2 regions of the Eubacterium sp. 3_1_31 genome follow, and region 2 is predicted to be linked to the other one. Evidence: predicted binding sites of a transcription regulator. Region 2 holds the regulator's gene; the other holds the start of a gene.
The links. Region 2 encodes Rex, which represses fermentation and respiration genes when NADH is low (regulators of the CRP and FNR family bind a similar motif). Its sites were predicted from a motif close to ATTGTTAANNNNTTAACAAT; they were not measured.
Positions count from the first base shown of each region.

Region 1: ACESSZ_RS08815 (acyl-CoA dehydrogenase) is a predicted target of Rex. The motif match lies at 4,363-4,382, and genes of this name have one in related genera.

Region 1 is NZ_CAXUBY010000018.1:23,678-32,089, reverse strand. It holds gene ACESSZ_RS08835 (short-chain-enoyl-CoA hydratase) at 1-208, opposite strand, end outside; gene ACESSZ_RS08830 (3-hydroxyacyl-CoA dehydrogenase family protein) at 294-1,133, opposite strand; gene ACESSZ_RS08825 (electron transfer flavoprotein subunit alpha/FixB family protein) at 1,221-2,249, opposite strand; gene ACESSZ_RS08820 (electron transfer flavoprotein subunit beta/FixA family protein) at 2,262-3,050, opposite strand; gene ACESSZ_RS08815 (acyl-CoA dehydrogenase) at 3,072-4,211, opposite strand; gene ACESSZ_RS08810 (acetyl-CoA C-acetyltransferase) at 4,787-5,992, shown strand; gene ACESSZ_RS08805 (DUF6323 family protein) at 6,291-6,680, shown strand; gene ACESSZ_RS08800 (DUF6179 domain-containing protein) at 6,677-7,942, shown strand; gene ACESSZ_RS08795 (lysylphosphatidylglycerol synthase transmembrane domain-containing protein) at 8,031-8,412, shown strand, end outside.
Region 2 is NZ_CAXUBY010000060.1:2,176-10,587, reverse strand. It holds gene ACESSZ_RS15240 (PTS sugar transporter subunit IIB) at 1-14, opposite strand, end outside; gene ACESSZ_RS15235 (BglG family transcription antiterminator) at 342-2,261, shown strand; gene ACESSZ_RS15230 (hypothetical protein) at 2,359-2,730, shown strand; gene ACESSZ_RS15225 (GNAT family N-acetyltransferase) at 3,014-3,601, opposite strand; gene asnS (asparagine--tRNA ligase) at 3,682-5,067, opposite strand; gene ACESSZ_RS15215 (redox-sensing transcriptional repressor Rex) at 5,333-5,962, opposite strand; gene ACESSZ_RS15210 (NUDIX hydrolase) at 6,105-6,626, opposite strand; gene ACESSZ_RS15205 (NUDIX hydrolase) at 6,788-7,276, opposite strand; gene tsaD (tRNA (adenosine(37)-N6)-threonylcarbamoyltransferase complex transferase subunit TsaD) at 7,615-8,412, opposite strand, start outside.

The DNA of each region.
Region 1 (8,412 bases), on a different contig from region 2:
CCGCGATATCAGCACCTGCAACGAAAGATTTTTCACCAGCACCTGTGATGATCAACGCATAAACATCTTTGTTAGCTTCAACTTCATTTAAAGCTTCATTCAATTCTGTTAATACCTGTGTACTTAATGCATTCAATGCTTTTGGACGATTAATGGTAATGGTAGCCACATGTCCTTCATAGTTTACTAAAATAGTTTCCATGTTTATATCCTCGCTTTCTTAAAAAAGTGAATCCACAATTTCAATGGATATAGAAATTATAGATTCACTCGCTTTATCATACGTTTCGAACTTATTTTGTATAGTCGTAGAATCCTACACCAGTCTTCTGACCCAATTTGCCTCCACGTACCATTTTTCTCAACAGTGTACAGCAACGATATTTAGAATCGTGAGTTTCATTGAACAATACGTCCATGATAGCTACTACGATATCCAAACCGATCAAGTCACCTAAAGCTAAAGGTCCCATAGGATGATTAGCTCCCAGTTTCATAGCAGTATCGATATCTTCTACAGAAGCAATGCCTTCCTGCAGGATCGTAGCTGCTTCATTGATCATAGGAATCAAGATACGGTTAACAACGAATCCAGGACCTTCTGCAACTTCAACAGGAGTCTTTCCTAAAGATTTAGAAATTTCGATGATAGCCTCTTTTGTTTCTACTGGAGTATTGATACCAGAGATAACTTCAACCAGTTTCATACGATCTGCTGGGTTGAAGAAATGCATACCGATTACTGGGTGTTTGATACCTTTTGCAATTTCTGTTACTGATAAAGAAGATGTGTTTGTACCAAAGATACAAGATTCTTTACAGATTTCATCCAATGTAGAGAACAGTTCTTTCTTTGTTTCCATGATTTCCAGAACAGCTTCTACTACTAAGTCGCAATCAGCCAAATCTTTGTATTCGCCAGCCTTCAGGTTACCTTTGATTTCAGCAGCTTTATCAGCTGTCATTTTTTCTCTGGTTACCAATTTGTCTAACTTTTTACCGATCTTGTCGATTCCGCCCTGTGCCCATTCAAGCTTAATGTCACATACAGTTACATCATAACCATTTGTAGCAAATGCGTTTGCAATGCCCTGGCCCATTGTTCCAGCGCCGATTACACCAACTTTTTTCATGTTCATTATCTCCTTTTTACCTTTTTTATCTCATATAACAGAGGGGATAGAAATATTTTCCTATCCACCTTCTGCGTATGATTTTAATTATGCTTTTTTCGCAGCGATGATTTCTTCTTTCAGAAGAGGTAAGATTTCTTTTACATCACCGATGAAGCCCATGTTTGCAATAGAGAAGATTTCAGCCTGTGGATCACGGTTGATAGCGATGATCATATCTGATTTTTCCATACCGGCAACATGCTGACAAGCACCGGAAATACCACATGCGATGTACAGAGAAGGACGTACGGTCTTACCCGTCTGGCCTACCTGAATGTCTTTTGATGCAAAACCATCATCAACAACGGCACGGCTAGCACACATTGCACCGCCTAATTCTTCTGCAACTGCTTCTACCATGTCTAAGCAATCTTCAGCACCACGACCGGCACCTACTAAGATATCGCATTTTGTAATATCGATACCTTCCACAACCTTAGCGATTACTTCTTTAACAACAACTTTTGCGTCTGTATCTTTGAAATCAGGTGTAAATGCTACAACTTCACCTGTTCTTGCAGTATCCACTGGATCCATGCTGAATACGTTTGGACGAATCGTTGCCATCTGTGGACGAGTGTCTGGACAAACGATTGTACCAAACAGGTTACCACCGAAAGTAGGACGTGTAACTAATAATAATGCTTCACCATCCGCAACTTTTTCCTGATCGATTTCAATCTTTGTAGCATCTGCAGTCAAACCTGCATTCAAACGAGCAGCAACTCTTGGAGCTAAGTCACGGCCTAATACCGTAGCACCAGTTAAGAAACTGTCTGGTTTATATGTTTCGATAATCTGTGTTAATGTATCAGCATAGAATTGTGTAGAGTAGCCTTCCAGTAATTCATGATCTGCAACGATTACTTTATCAGCACCGTGTGCGATAACATCGTTTGCTTTATCCGTTACGTTGTGTCCTAACAGAACACCAACAACCTGGAATCCCATCTGAGGAATTGATGCTACCAATTTTCTAGCTTCAGAAATTAATTCGTATCCGACGTTGGCAATTTCACCATTTCTCTGTTCAACGAATACGTAAATATCTTTGTATCCTTCAAATTTAGCCATTGTTTTCTCCTCCTATTTCGTAATGATCTGCTTTTCTTTCAGTGTTTTAGCAATCAGTTTTGCTGCATCAGCTGCTGGCATATCGTAAGTTTCCGTTTCAGCCGTAACATCTTTTGTAAATGTATGGTGAACCTTAGTAGGAGAACCTGCCAAACCTACTTTTTCAGCAGGGATATCCAAATCAGCAAAGGTCATGATCTTCACTTCTTTGCTGAAGGAATCAACGATATCATTACAGTTCATGTAACGAGGAGTGTTCATTCCACTTAATGTTGTTAACAGACATGGAAGCTTAGCTTCAATAATTTCTTCAGTATCTTCTAATGACTTACGAACTGTAACACTCTTATCATTTACTTCCATGATCTTATCCACGTAAGTAACCTGAGGAATATCCAGACGTTCTGCTGTCTGAGGACCAACCTGTGCAGTATCACCATCAATTGCCTGACGTCCGCCGATGATCAAGTCATAACCAACTTTTTCAATGGCAGCAGCCAATGTACTAGAAGTAGCACATGTATCCGCACCGGCAAAAGCACGGTCAGTAATCAAAATACATTCATCAACACCACGGCCATACAGTTCTTTCAGCATGCCGCTTGCCTGAGGAGGCCCCATAGAGATAACCGTTACATGAGCACCTGTTGCCTCTTTAATTTTCAATGCTTCTTCAACACCAGCTAAATCATCTGGGTTGATGATACTTGGTACACCAGCACGAATCAGAGTACCTGTTACCTTATCGACACGGATTTCAGTTGAATCCGGTACCTGTTTTACAAGAACGATAATTTTCATGATCTTCTTCCTTTCCTTTTATTATTTCAACATCTGTCCAGAAATAACCATACGCTGTACTTCAGAAGTACCTTCGTAGATTTCCGTAATTTTTGCATCACGGAACATTCTTTCTACTGGATAATCACGTGTATAACCATATCCACCCATCAGCTGGATTGCTTTTGTCGTAACTTCCATGGCAACTTCAGCAGCAAATAATTTTGCTTCAGCAGCTAAGTATGTGTAAGGTTGTCCGTTTTCTTTAGCCATCGCAGCCTGATAAACTAACAGACGAGCTGCATCTGTTTTTACCTGCATATCAGCCAACTGGAACTGTGTGTTCTGGAATTTAGAAATAGGGCGACCGAACTGTTTACGTGATTTCACATAAGGAACAACTTCATCAATTGCACCCTGAGCAATACCTAATGCCTGTGCAGCGATACCGATACGTCCGCCATCCAGTGTCATCATGGCAATCTTGAAGCCTTTACCTTCTTGACCTAACAGCTGATCTTTGCTTAAACGCACATTGTTAAAGATCAATTCACTAGTAGCACTACCACGAATACCTAATTTCTTTTCGTGCTGTCCTACTGTAAATCCTGGCATACCTTTTTCTACGATAAAGGCAGAAATACCATGTGTTCCCTTAGACTTGTCAGTCATCGCAAAGATTACATATACATCAGCTTCACCAGCGTTTGTAATAAAGATCTTTGTACCATTTAAGATATAATCATCGCCATCTTTTACAGCAGTTGTCTGCTGACCAGCAGCATCCGTACCGGCATTTGGTTCTGTTAAACCGAAAGCAGCCAGTTTCTTACCTGTACATAAATCAGGCAGATAACGGTTTTTCTGTTCTTCTGTACCAAATGCAAAAATTGGCCAAGTTCCCAGAGAAGTATGGGCAGATAATACAACACCTGTAGTACCACATTTCTTGCTCAGTTCTTCAACTGCCAGAATGTAGCTCAGGTAATCTGCACCTGCTCCGCCGTATTCTCTTGGGAATGGAATACCGAGCATTTTGCACTCTCTCATTTTTTCAACGTTTTCACGTGGGAAACGTTCGTCTTCGTCGACTTCTGCTGCAAGAGGTTTGACATCTTTTTCAGCAAACTCAGCGAATAGTTTCTTCATCATTTTGTGTTGTTCTGTTAACATGAAGTCCATAAGTGTTCTCCTCTCCTTGAATGTTCTTGAACTAATAGGATTCTTACATGCGCCTATATATAAATAATGTATATAACAGGCGGTATCCCGGCGTTTCGGGAGCCATAATCCATATATAATTTTATCCCTCTTTTTTCCTTTCGTCAACACAATTGTTAAAATTTTAACAAGTTTTAACAGAAACAAAAAACCCGTTTCATTAGCACCCTTTCTTCCTGTATTATCCTTACCTTTCCTGCTTACCATCCCTTTCTATTCATGAAAAGAAAAAATCTTGTATAAGTAGGTCATATCCTTGGCTCTTGATGTACACTTTAGTTAAATGCTTATGCTTTGAATCTAATCTTTTTTGGGAATTCTTAGTATTGTAGTCAAGATGCATCAAAATGATAACGTTTCCTCCTACTTATAAAGGGACAACATCCTAAACTTACAACACCCAAAAGTATGCATACAGAACTTATTAATTTTTTCACAAGCTGTTGACATCTGTATCCTTTTTCGGTATCATATTCATGTATGAAGTTAGTATTCATATCAAGAAAGGTTTCGAAAAAGAAAGACAGGTAGAGAAAATGAAAAAAACTTATGTTGTTAGCGCTAAACGTAGTGCAATCGGTAGTTTTCTGGGTTCTTTAACAACAGTTAAACCAGTTGATTTAGGTGCTACTGTTGTCAAAGCATTACTGGAAGACGCACACGTTGCCCCTGAAAATGTTGATGAACTGCTGTGTGGTAACGTATTAAGTGCAGGATTGGGGCAGAACATCGGCCGTCAGGTTGCATTGGCTGCTGGTATTCCTGAATCTGTTTGTTCACATTCCGTTAACATGGTATGTGGTTCCGGTTTACGTACCGTAATGGAAGGTGTTATGTCTATCCAGACTGGCTTCAATGATATCGTTGTTGCTGGTGGTGTAGAAAGCATGTCAGGTGCTCCTTACCTAATTCCTGCAAACACTCGTACAGGAAACAAAATGGGAGATTTCAAATGTACGGACCATATGATCTACGACGCATTAACTGATGCTATGAATGGTATTCACATGGGTGTTACCGCAGAAAATATTGCGAAAAAATATAACATCACTCGTGAAATGCAAGATGAATTCGGTTATGCATCTCAACAGAAAGCAATAGCTGCTGTTGATAGCGGACGTTTCAAAGATGAAATCGTTCCAGTAGAAGTAAAACTGAGAAAAGAAACTGTGATCTTTGATACTGACGAACATCCTAACCGTAAATCTACTCCTGAAAAAATGGCAAAACTTCGCCCAGCTTTCATTAAAGATGGTACTGTAACAGCTGCTAATGCATCTGGTATCAATGATGGTGCAAGCTTTGTATTATTAGCTAGTGAAGATGCTGTAGCAAAATATAACTTAACACCAATTTGTGAAGTTATCGGTATCGGCCAAGGTGGTGTAGATCCATTGACTATGGGCTTAGGTCCTACTCCAGCAATTCGTCATGCATTGAACTATGCAGGTCTGAAACTGCAGGATATTGAATTAGTCGAACTGAATGAAGCATTCGCAGCACAGAGTTTAGGTGTTATCCATGAATTAGTGGAAGAACACGGTATCGATCGCGAAGAATTCATGAACAAGACAAACGTAAATGGTGGTGCCATTGCACTGGGTCATCCAGTAGGTGCATCTGGTAACCGTATCTTAGTAACATTGATCCACGAAATGATCAAACGTGATGCAAAAGTTGGTTTAGCATCTCTGTGTATCGGTGGCGGACAGGGTACTGCTGTTATCGTAAAACGTCCTTAAGAAATAACGCAAAACATCGGTGTATTTACCGATGTTTTTTTTGTATGTACTTCTATCATACGTTCGTATGATTAAATACTGTATTGAGACTTGTTTATGCCCTTTCTTCAATCCCTGTATCTGCTCTTTTCATCCCGATAAAATAAAAAAATGATGTTTCAACACCATCGACATATAGTTTAAAGATTTTTTTCTCTTATTTGTATTCATATAATACCATAAATTCATCATTTTTTCAAGACTATACCTCGCTTCCTATTTGTGATAAAACTCTTTACATGAAAGGAAGTGATCATCAATGCATACGACATCTCAAGCTTTATCCGTCAATCAAACGCTCAATCAACAACTTCAATCTTATGGATACCATCTGCGTGCAGAAGATATGACAGCCTTAAAACAAAGTGTGCAGCATGCTTGTAGCGCTTTTGACTTGGTAGAGAGTGACTATCACATCTTATATGAGCTGATAAAAGCGCTGGCTGCCTCCCCTTATGCAGATGCAACACGATATTTACCCATGCTTCATGATGCCATATTTTCCTATTATCAATTACGCTCTTTGTTTTCCTGGCAAGTGAATGATGCCACCATACTGCATACCCTGCTTACCTTTCATATGCAATATGGAACATTTGATAAAGTCCTTATAAAACGGTGCTGCAAACAGCTAAAAATACGAAAATGAGCTCTAACATACAAACACAAAAAAAGAGTAGCGACCAGCAACAAGAGCGTCTGGAGTTACTTAAACATTTGATTCAGCTTTATACACACCATAACAGTAGCTGTGTTCCTCGTCACGTAGCAAACGATATGCTTATCAGCATTACTTATATAGCCCATCATGCCACAGATGATGCATCTTTAAAAAAACGTTATGTTCATGGTTTACAACAGTTAGAGCTTTTATGCCATGCTTGCAAACACCGCTTAGCAAAAGTCCAGCTCTATGCCGAATGGTACCCAAATGAACGTCTGCGTTATCTCCTTACCGATTTTTTTCCAACCTATCTCAAACGTTTATCATCGCCTTATGCTCCTTTGTTGTATGCTTTTGAAAAAGAAGATATCGATTATCCATTGCTAGATGGTTTGCCTTTGGAGCATGCAATGTATCATTTACAGGGAATTGATTTAATTTCTCATTATCTGGAACAACTATCTTATGAAGTAGCCTTTCTGAAACCTTTTTATCAAGAACTTCCGATGATTTATAAGCTTTATCAAATGCAGCGACACGTTTCTTTGTTTGAACTAAATCAGAATCTGGTGGAAGTCTTATTGCCTCAAGTATTGTTACATGTATACCTGAAACAATCTTATGGAGTTCAGCTGGATGCTGCTGCTCTTGATGCTTTTAATAAAAGGTTATCCATAATGCGACCACAGGAGCTTTTGCAACAAATGTATCTAAGCTTACAGCCATATCTTGACGAGGATGTATATGTGTATGTGTATGCCTATTTTCCTATTCTAAATCAACGACTGCAAAACGATATGGAAAACCATGCAGAACTTTTTATTTTTGAGGATAACACGCCAAAACAATATACCTTACAAGTAATGACCGCTTGTTTAAATAGTGAATTCACACACCATCAAGAAGTCTTATCTGCTATGACATCGACTACTGAAAAAATACATTATTTTCGAACGCATTTGCATAATTTCCAAGATATGATCGAGATTTGGGATAGTTATATCTTTTCTTTGGAAGAATTAACGGTATTATTTCAATCGTATACTCCTAAGGATTTCGCCATCTTCTTGCGCCATCATTATGCTGAGCAATTTGTCTTTACCGCTTGGGTAACACTTGATGAACTTTTACTGTTGCCAGCAAGTGCAGATTGGGAAGAAGCTTTACATATGGTCCTATCAACATTGTCGAAAAAACAACAGCATATTCTTGAACAATGGATGAATTCTATCAAATTACAATACTGAACAATTGCCTGTTATTGTCTAAAGAATCGTTATATTACTAGCTCTTATTATGAAAAAGGTGTATCCTAATGAAAAAAGAGGAAGTACTATGAAGAAACATCAGCAAGTTATAAAAATTCTGATCTTGACTCTATTTGTCATCAGCATGTTGTATCTTACTTTAAAAGATGATCTGCAAGATATTTTACAATTACTGCAAAACCTCGATTTCTACCATTCACTCTTACTGATCACGGTAAGTTTTATTACTTGCATATTAGGCGGTGTCATCATTGGTATGTTAGGACATAAAGCACAAGATGATTATCGTTTATACAATGGCATTTCTAATGGTCTTGTTTCTTTGTTTCTGATGAATGTCAGTGCTTCTGCGTTTGCTAAAGCAGCACAAATGGTCATGTTCAAGATGAAAAAACTTAAAGCAGATGTTGCTTGCTCTATCTTGGTCATGGATCAGCTGCTTTATCAGA
Region 2 (8,412 bases):
AAAATGTTCTTCATGATCTTCTCCTTTATAATTATGAATGATTTTTATCTGGATTGGTGTTATGATATAAGAGAGATGTATCAAAGTATTCCCGTACTTGTCTGAAGTCATATTCAGCGACGATATATCTCTTTTTCATATTTGCCAATCACATAACTGTCCTCCTTTCCTTATCACACCCTCAGTATAGCGAACACAGTATAACAAGACAAATCAGAAAAGTTCCGTGCAGTAGGAACTTTTTTAATTTGAGCAAAGATTACTTATACTTTATACTTATCGTGTACATATATAATGATGAAGAGTATCTGGGGGCCTTGCATAGGAGAGTGAATAGACATATGAAGGATAATATCTCAATCTTGTTAGACTATCTCTGGCACCATTATGAACATTGGGTAGCTGCCGGTGAGCTATCTTCACTGCTTCATGTTTCCACACGTCAGATACGTAAATATGTCAGTTCACTAAATGAGAATGAAACAAGTCCTTTAGTAATATCATCAAATAAAGGGTATCGATTAAACAGTGCTCAGCAATATTTAGCTTATCGGGAAAAAGGAAGTCAAAATGTGGAAACCCCGCAAACACGGCAAAATCTGATCATTCAAAAACTTATTTCTTCACAAGATGGTATTGATCTATTTGATCTAGCGGATGAATTATTTGTAAGTGAGTCTACGATTGAAAATGATATTCGCAGTATCCGTAAGATTGTTTCTAGCTGTAATGTAACCATACGCAGAGATCATGATTTGTTATATTTAGAAGGCAGTGAAAAAGATAAACGGCGATTAATGAGCCGCTTAATTTCCAGTGATACGTATGATAATTTTGTCTTAAAAGATGAAGTGCGTTTATTGACTTATCATTATCATTTTTGGGATTTCCGTAAAAATCTTGCCGATATTTTTTCACGCAATAATGTATTTGCGAATGATTATACACTAAATAATACGGCATTGCATCTTATTGTCATGATTGATCGTATCCGTAATGCCTGTGAGTTAAATGATCAAGTCGATTTCACACCGTTTCTTGATTCACAACAATATCTTGTGGCACAGGAAATAAAACAGTATATTGAGAAAAACTATCAAATCCATATGAATGATGCTGAAGTTTATAATTTGACGCTTATTATCTCGAACAATACAACGATGATTGATTATTCTTTTATTAATGGCTCTAATATTTCATCTTTTATTGAACAGAAATATATTGATATCGCCCATGCCGTGATTCACAATGTTGAAGAGCGCTATTTACTGGATGCCTTTGATGAAGAATTTATTGCGAAATTCACCATCCATGTTAAGAATCTGTTTAATCGTGTTGCACATAACTATTATGCCAAAAATCCATTGACCGCTAAGATCAAGGCAACGTATCCCTTGATTTATGATATTGCCGTTTATATTGCCCAACAGTTTAAAGAAAATTATGATGTAGTGTTGAATGAGGATGAAATTACCTTTATTTCTTTTCACATCGGCAGTTACTTTGAAAACAATGTGCAATCAAAAAACAAGTTAACGATTCTCTTTTTATATGCCGATTATTACAGCATTCATCAACATACCTTAGAGAAGATCAGCCGTCATTTTGAAGATAAGATAACGATAAAATATGCCGTTTCTATGCCTTCCTATCAGCCCAACATGCTGCATGCAGATTTGATTATTTCAACAGTAGAGGCAAGATTTCCTCAGCCATATGTGTTAATTCATCCATTTCTTACAAATAAAGATATGGCCTTATTGGAAACTACCATTTCTAAGATGTTATCCGAAAAAAACAAACAGAAGCTGAAAGATTTTCTATTTGATTTATTTGATCCTCGCTTATTTTATACGGATGTTCACTTAGATCGTACCCAGCTCATTCAAAAGCTTTGTAACGATGCGATTGCACTGGATTATGCCGAAGCTTCCTTTACACAGGATGTCTTTGCTCGTGAGCATATGTCAAGCACCGCCTTTGAGGACGCTGCCGTTCCTCATTCACTTGGTGATAACGCTAAAAAAAGCTTTATAAGTGTCGTCCTTTGTCCAGATGGTATGCAATGGGGAGTGCATGAGGTGCATATTGTCACCTTACTAGGCGTACATGATGACAGCAGACAAATATTTGCCCAGATCTTTGATCAGTTGATTGAGATTCTTAGTGAACCGGCTTTTTTAAAAGATCTCATCAACTGTCAAGATTATCAAACATTCATTCGCAAGTTAACTGCTTATATGAATGAGGTCAGTGAATAGAAAAAGCAGTTGCTATTCTAACAATCGTTTGTTACCCTTGTGTTATCGCTTTTCTGATGTCATACTATATCTATATAATTGATAAAGGAGTTATCTTATGAACATCTATGAATTTTGGAAAGCCGTCCTAAAACAGGATGAGCAGGAAATCAGAAACTATTTTCATCAGGATGCGAGGATTTGTTGGCATTGTACCAATGAACTATTTACGCTTGATGAATATATTATTGCGAATTGCGAATATCCGGGAGATTGGGATGGGGTCGTAGAAAGAGTAGAGTTACTTGATGATTTGATCATTAGTGTTACACTTGTTTATCCAAAAGATCAAACTGCTTCCTATCATGTTGTTTCCTTTCTGAAGCTACAACAGGATAAAATTATTTCTTTGGATGAATATTGGGCAGATGATGGCAGTGCGCCGCAATGGCGATTGGACAAGCATATCGGAAAGCCTATCAAAGAATAATTTTTAAAGAAATTGGATAAACGTATTGGTAACGCGAAGAAAGGATACCTTTAAAAAGCTGGACTAACCTATTAAAAAACTCATGAAAGAATAACTTTTGACAAATTGGGCTAACATATTGGAAACCCCATGAAAGAATCACCTTTTAAAAAGGAAAGGCACAAAACCCCAAACAGATAAAAAGCAGCTACAGGAAGGATGCAACCTTCATTCGTTAGATTTTAAGTCTAACTTTTGGAGGTCACATTAGAAATCATTCCATGCAAGCTGCTCTTTTTATGATTTATTTTATAGGCTCATTGTCTTTGTTTAAAAGTTCGCTTAGATTCTTTGGCAATTGTTCAATGAAGGATGCCAATGGCACGATTGGTTGAGGTACACCTGGTGAAAGTAATTCTTTATCCATCCAAACAACATCCAACCACTTGTCAAATTTATAGCCGGTATGAGGAAATCTAGCCACTAATTGAAATCCTAACCGCTCATGCATACGCTCACTTTTCGGATTGGGAGAAGTGATACAGGCATATGCATGATGTACCTGCTGTTTCTTTAATAAAATAAATAATACTTTATACAGCATACTGCCAATACCTTTTCCATGAACATCCTTATTGACATATACGCTTAATTCCACATCCCATTGATAAGCCGCACGCTCCTTATAACGATGCGCATAAGCATAGCCTAAAATATTTCCTTCCTCTTCATAGACCAGATATGGATATACCTGTTGTATCACTTCCATACGTTGTTCAAATTCCGTAAGGGAAGGCACTTCATATTCAAAAGTTGCACTATCATGCAATACATATTCAGCATAAATTGCTAATATGCTTGCGGCATCCTGTTTTGTTGCTAAACGTATCATATTCTGTTCCTTTCTTACCCCTTTGTATCATCTATTGTAAAAGAAGACCTTCACATACCCTGTGAAAGTCTATTCTACGATTAGAAAATCAAATTTCTTGGTGTACGTGGGAATGGCTCAACATCACGAATATTCTGCATGCCTGTTAAATACATCAGCATACGGTCAAAGCCTAAGCCAAAGCCGGCATGTTTACAACCGCCATAACGACGCAAGTCCATATACCATTGTAAGCTGTCAGTTTCCATACCCATTTCTTTCATACGCGCTTCTAGCACATCATAACGCTCTTCACGCTGACTTCCGCCAACCAATTCGCCAACGCCTGGCACTAACAAATCACATGCCGCAACCGTCTTATTATCTTCATTGACACGCATATAGAAGGCTTTGATATCCTTTGGATAATCAATCAAGAAGACCGGGCCATTGACTACTTTCTCACATAAGTAGCGTTCATGCTCACTCTGCAGATCCATGCCCCATTCGATTTTGTTATTTTCAAACTTCACATCGGCTTTCTTTAAAAGCTCAATCGCCTCCGTATAAGTCATACGCTTAAATTCACTGTTACGTACCTTGGTGATACGTTCAATGCATTCCTTATCAATCATGCTGTTAAAGAATTTCATTTCTTCCGGTGCATTTTCCAAGACATAATCAATACAATATTTCACCATATCTTCAATAAGATCCATATCATCCTCTAAGTCCGCAAAGGCAATTTCCGGTTCAATCATCCAGAATTCACTGGCATGACGTGTCGTATTTGAGTTTTCGGCACGGAAAGTTGGTCCAAAGGTATACACATCTCGAAAAGCCATCGCAAAGGATTCTACATGCAATTGTCCGGATACCGTTAAAGAAGCGTGTTTCCCAAAGAAATCTTCTTCATACTTTTGATCTTCACGTGTGGTAACTGTAAAGGTTTCTCCCGCACCTTCTGCATCATTGCCGGTAATGACTGGCGTATGTACATAGACAAAGCCCTGGTTCTGGAAGAACTCATGGATGGCCATGGACAATACAGAACGCAGACGGAAAATGGCATAGAAGGAATTCGCACGAGGACGCAAGTGTGGTATCTCACGCATATACTCAAAGCTGTGACGTTTCTTCTGCAATGGATAATCACGATCACAATCACCTTCCAAAACAGCCTCTGTTACTACAATTTCAAATGGCTGTTTACCATCTGGTGTTAATTTTAATTTCCCGGTTACGGTAATAGCTGCGCCGGTAGGATATTTCTCTACTTCCGCGAAGTTTTTCAATTCCTGCATATAAACTAATTGTGCATTGCGGAAATACGTACCATCATTTAATTCGATAAAGCCTAATTTACCGCTGCAGCGATTTGTACGTATCCAACCTTGCAGCTGTACATATTCCAAGCTGTCTAGTTCTACATGAGATGCGCTTAATACGATTTCATATAGTTCGCGAATGGTCATAAATTCAAACATTTCATTTCCTCCTTTTATTCATTAAGGGAACAAAAAAAACGTTCCCTTTCAGGAACGTAAGTTAGTTACGCGGTGCCATCCTGATTCCTGTCAGAAATACCTCTGCTGACAGACATCTTGCTTATCGGATCTTAACGCCATCCTTTCGCGGAATCGTCTACTCTATTCTCCGATTCAACTCCACAGGTGTTCTCCGCTTGCTCGTATGCCTCCGGCTTCCACCATCCCGGATTCGCTATGCATCGTTAGCAGGCATCGTCCTGTTTCAACGTTCTACATTTAAACTGTTTGTTTCAAAAACAAGTTCCTGTATAGATGATACCACATCTACGCTCTTTAATACAACCCCTTTTGGAATTTGTATATGCACATGGGTAAAATCGACCAAACCTGTGATGCCACAGGCAATTAAACGATCTACCGTCTGCTGAATATTTTCACTGATGGCTAAGATGGCGATACGGCAGCCATCCGGAATGCGTTGTTCCAGCTCACTGATATCATATACCGGAATACCGAAACGCACACCCTGGCGATCAGGATTAATATCAAATGCACAGGCAATCTCACCTACAACATAATCCCATTTATTATACTTCATCAAAGCGCGGCCCATATTACCTGCCCCCACCAAAATGATCTTCTCATCGAAATCCATGCCAAGCTGCTGGTTGAATATTTCAATCAGTTTATTGACATCATAACCATACCCTTGTTTCCCCAGATTTCCCAAAAAGGAAAAATCTCGGCGAATCGTCGTTGGTTCAATATTCACAACACTGGCAAGCTCTTTGGACATGATCCTTTCCACTCCTGAGCTTTTCAGTTTCCGCAGTGCTTTCAGATACACCGGATAGCGCTGCAACGTAGCCTTTGGCACATTTTTCTCTGTCATGTTCATCACCTCTGTTAGTATACCACAAATTTTTTTAATTGTGAAGAATTTGTCATTTTGAACTTTTACGGCTTGTACGTACTGTCATACGTATCTCATAGTGCTAATAAAAAGAAGCAAGAAAACTTAGCTTTCCGATATATTATGATGAACAATGCAAGCCTTGCTGCTTATGCATGTCTAACAATAAAGCAAGCAAATGTGGCTGATATGGGATGAAGATTCCCTGTTTGCACATCAGATGCACAGTTTCTAAATCTGCCCAACAAACACCACTGACCTCCTCCTTTTGCAATGTCAGATCTGCTAATCCTCCGGCATAATCAATGGTAAAGAAATCTACTAAGGAATGTTGTCCATAGCTGCGCAAAACCGGCTTACGTTGTTGAAAATCCATATAAATGCCTAATTCTTCCTGCAACTCGCGCTGTGCACATTGCCGGGCATTTTCTCCACTAACAGCACTTCCGCCTATGCCAAAATCCCAATAGCCGGGAAAGCTTTCTTTTTGATCTGAACGTTTTTGTAACAACAGACGACCATCTTTACCAAGAATCAACAGATGAATGACCAAATGGTAATCTCCTATTGCCATCGCATCTCCACGCTTTACCCTGCGTCCAGTACAAATGCCATCTTGTGTATAGATATCCCAGTATTCCATGATTCTTTCCTCCTAACCTTCTGTGATTGCTTTATTGGCTGCGTGATTGATTATGCGCTTGCTCATCACGTGCTTTTCATGTTTTTAATTATATCTTTTTATTCTTTAAATCATTGATCAAGTGCTTTACAAATGCTTACCCGGTACATTCTCCTTTTTCATCATTCACATTCTTTCGCAAGCCTTGTCACGATGGTTTGTATCCGCTCATCATCCAACTGTTTCAAGGTATCCTTAAAGAAAGCCGGATAGGCATCATAGCTTTGATAGTCATCGATCGGTATCCAAACCGCCTCCTCTAAAGGTGTTTTAAGAAATGGCTTTTTTAAATCCTCTTCATGCACAGGTTCTACCAGATAATAAAAGGATACCTCATGATTATTGCCAAGATCTTCTACATCAAAAAAATTCTCATGGATGCATACCAGTCGTTTAACACGAATAGATAAGCCTATTTCTTCCTTTGTTTCCCTGATGATTGCCTCTTCTGCAGTTTCCTGAAACATGATGGCACCTCCCAGTGAATACATAACTTCTTTACCACCTTCCGCTAATCTACCTTTCATCATCAGCACTTTGCCATCACGAACCAAAATCGCACCTGCTCGTAACCGAAAGGTTCCCTTTTCACTATCATAACAATTATCCATAAGCTCATCTCCTTTTTAGCTATGTTAAATATCCATAGCATCAAAAAACTCATCTAGTCTATCCAAAATACTATTCATTATGCCATTGCTTGCTCTAAAACAATGGATATGAAACACATATATTGAAAAAGAATGTGATACCTTATATATTATATTACTTTATATGAAAGAATGTTCAACTAGTAAATACTATTACAAGATAAATTCATAAAATAATATCCATGCGACTAGAGATTTTCCCATACAAAAACCCCCTTTACTGATTTGTCCACAGTTCAGGGGGTATATCCAATATTCGGTTTATAAACGTTTCCTCAAGACTTTTCCTTCTATGCGTCCTATCTTTCCAATTCCATGCCAGGATCTGCAGTCAAAGCAAAATCTCCACGCTCTCCATGCTGATAAGCGATGGTACCTGCAACACCGATCATTGCTGCATTATCCGTACAACAAGACAACGGCGGTATGATAAAGGTAACCTCTGGATACGCCTTAGCCATATCCTCACTGATCTTCTTACGCAAACAAGAATTCGCCGCAACTCCACCTGCCAACAACATTTGTTTAGGGTGATACAGCTCCAAAGCTTTCCGTGCTCTTTCCAATAACGCCTCAAAAGCCGTTTCCTGATAAGAAGCAGCCAAATCCTCAGGCAGGAATGTTTCATTTTTCCGCTTACAGCGATCAATAAACTGCAAGACACTGCTCTTTAAACCGCTGAAAGAAAAATCCAATTCATTCTCTGTTTTAGGCTTCGCCAATGTATAAATAGCTTTGCCATCCTTTGCTATCTTATCCACATAGACACCACCTGGATAAGGTAAGCCTAATACACGTCCAACCTTATCACCGGCTTCACCAATTGCATCATCTTGCGTTGTGCCTAAAATTTCAAAGCTCCATTCATCCTTCATATAAACAAGTTCCGTATGTCCACCTGATACAACTAAAGCAAGTAAAGGAAATGCAAGCTCGGTAATTAACTGATTCGCATAAATGTGGCCGGCAATATGATGTACGGGAACTAATGGCTTATCATATGCCCAAGCCAAAGTTTTCGCCGCCTGAACACCAACATGCAAAGAACCAACCAATCCCGGTCCCTGTGTAACCGCGATAGCATCCATATCCGCTAC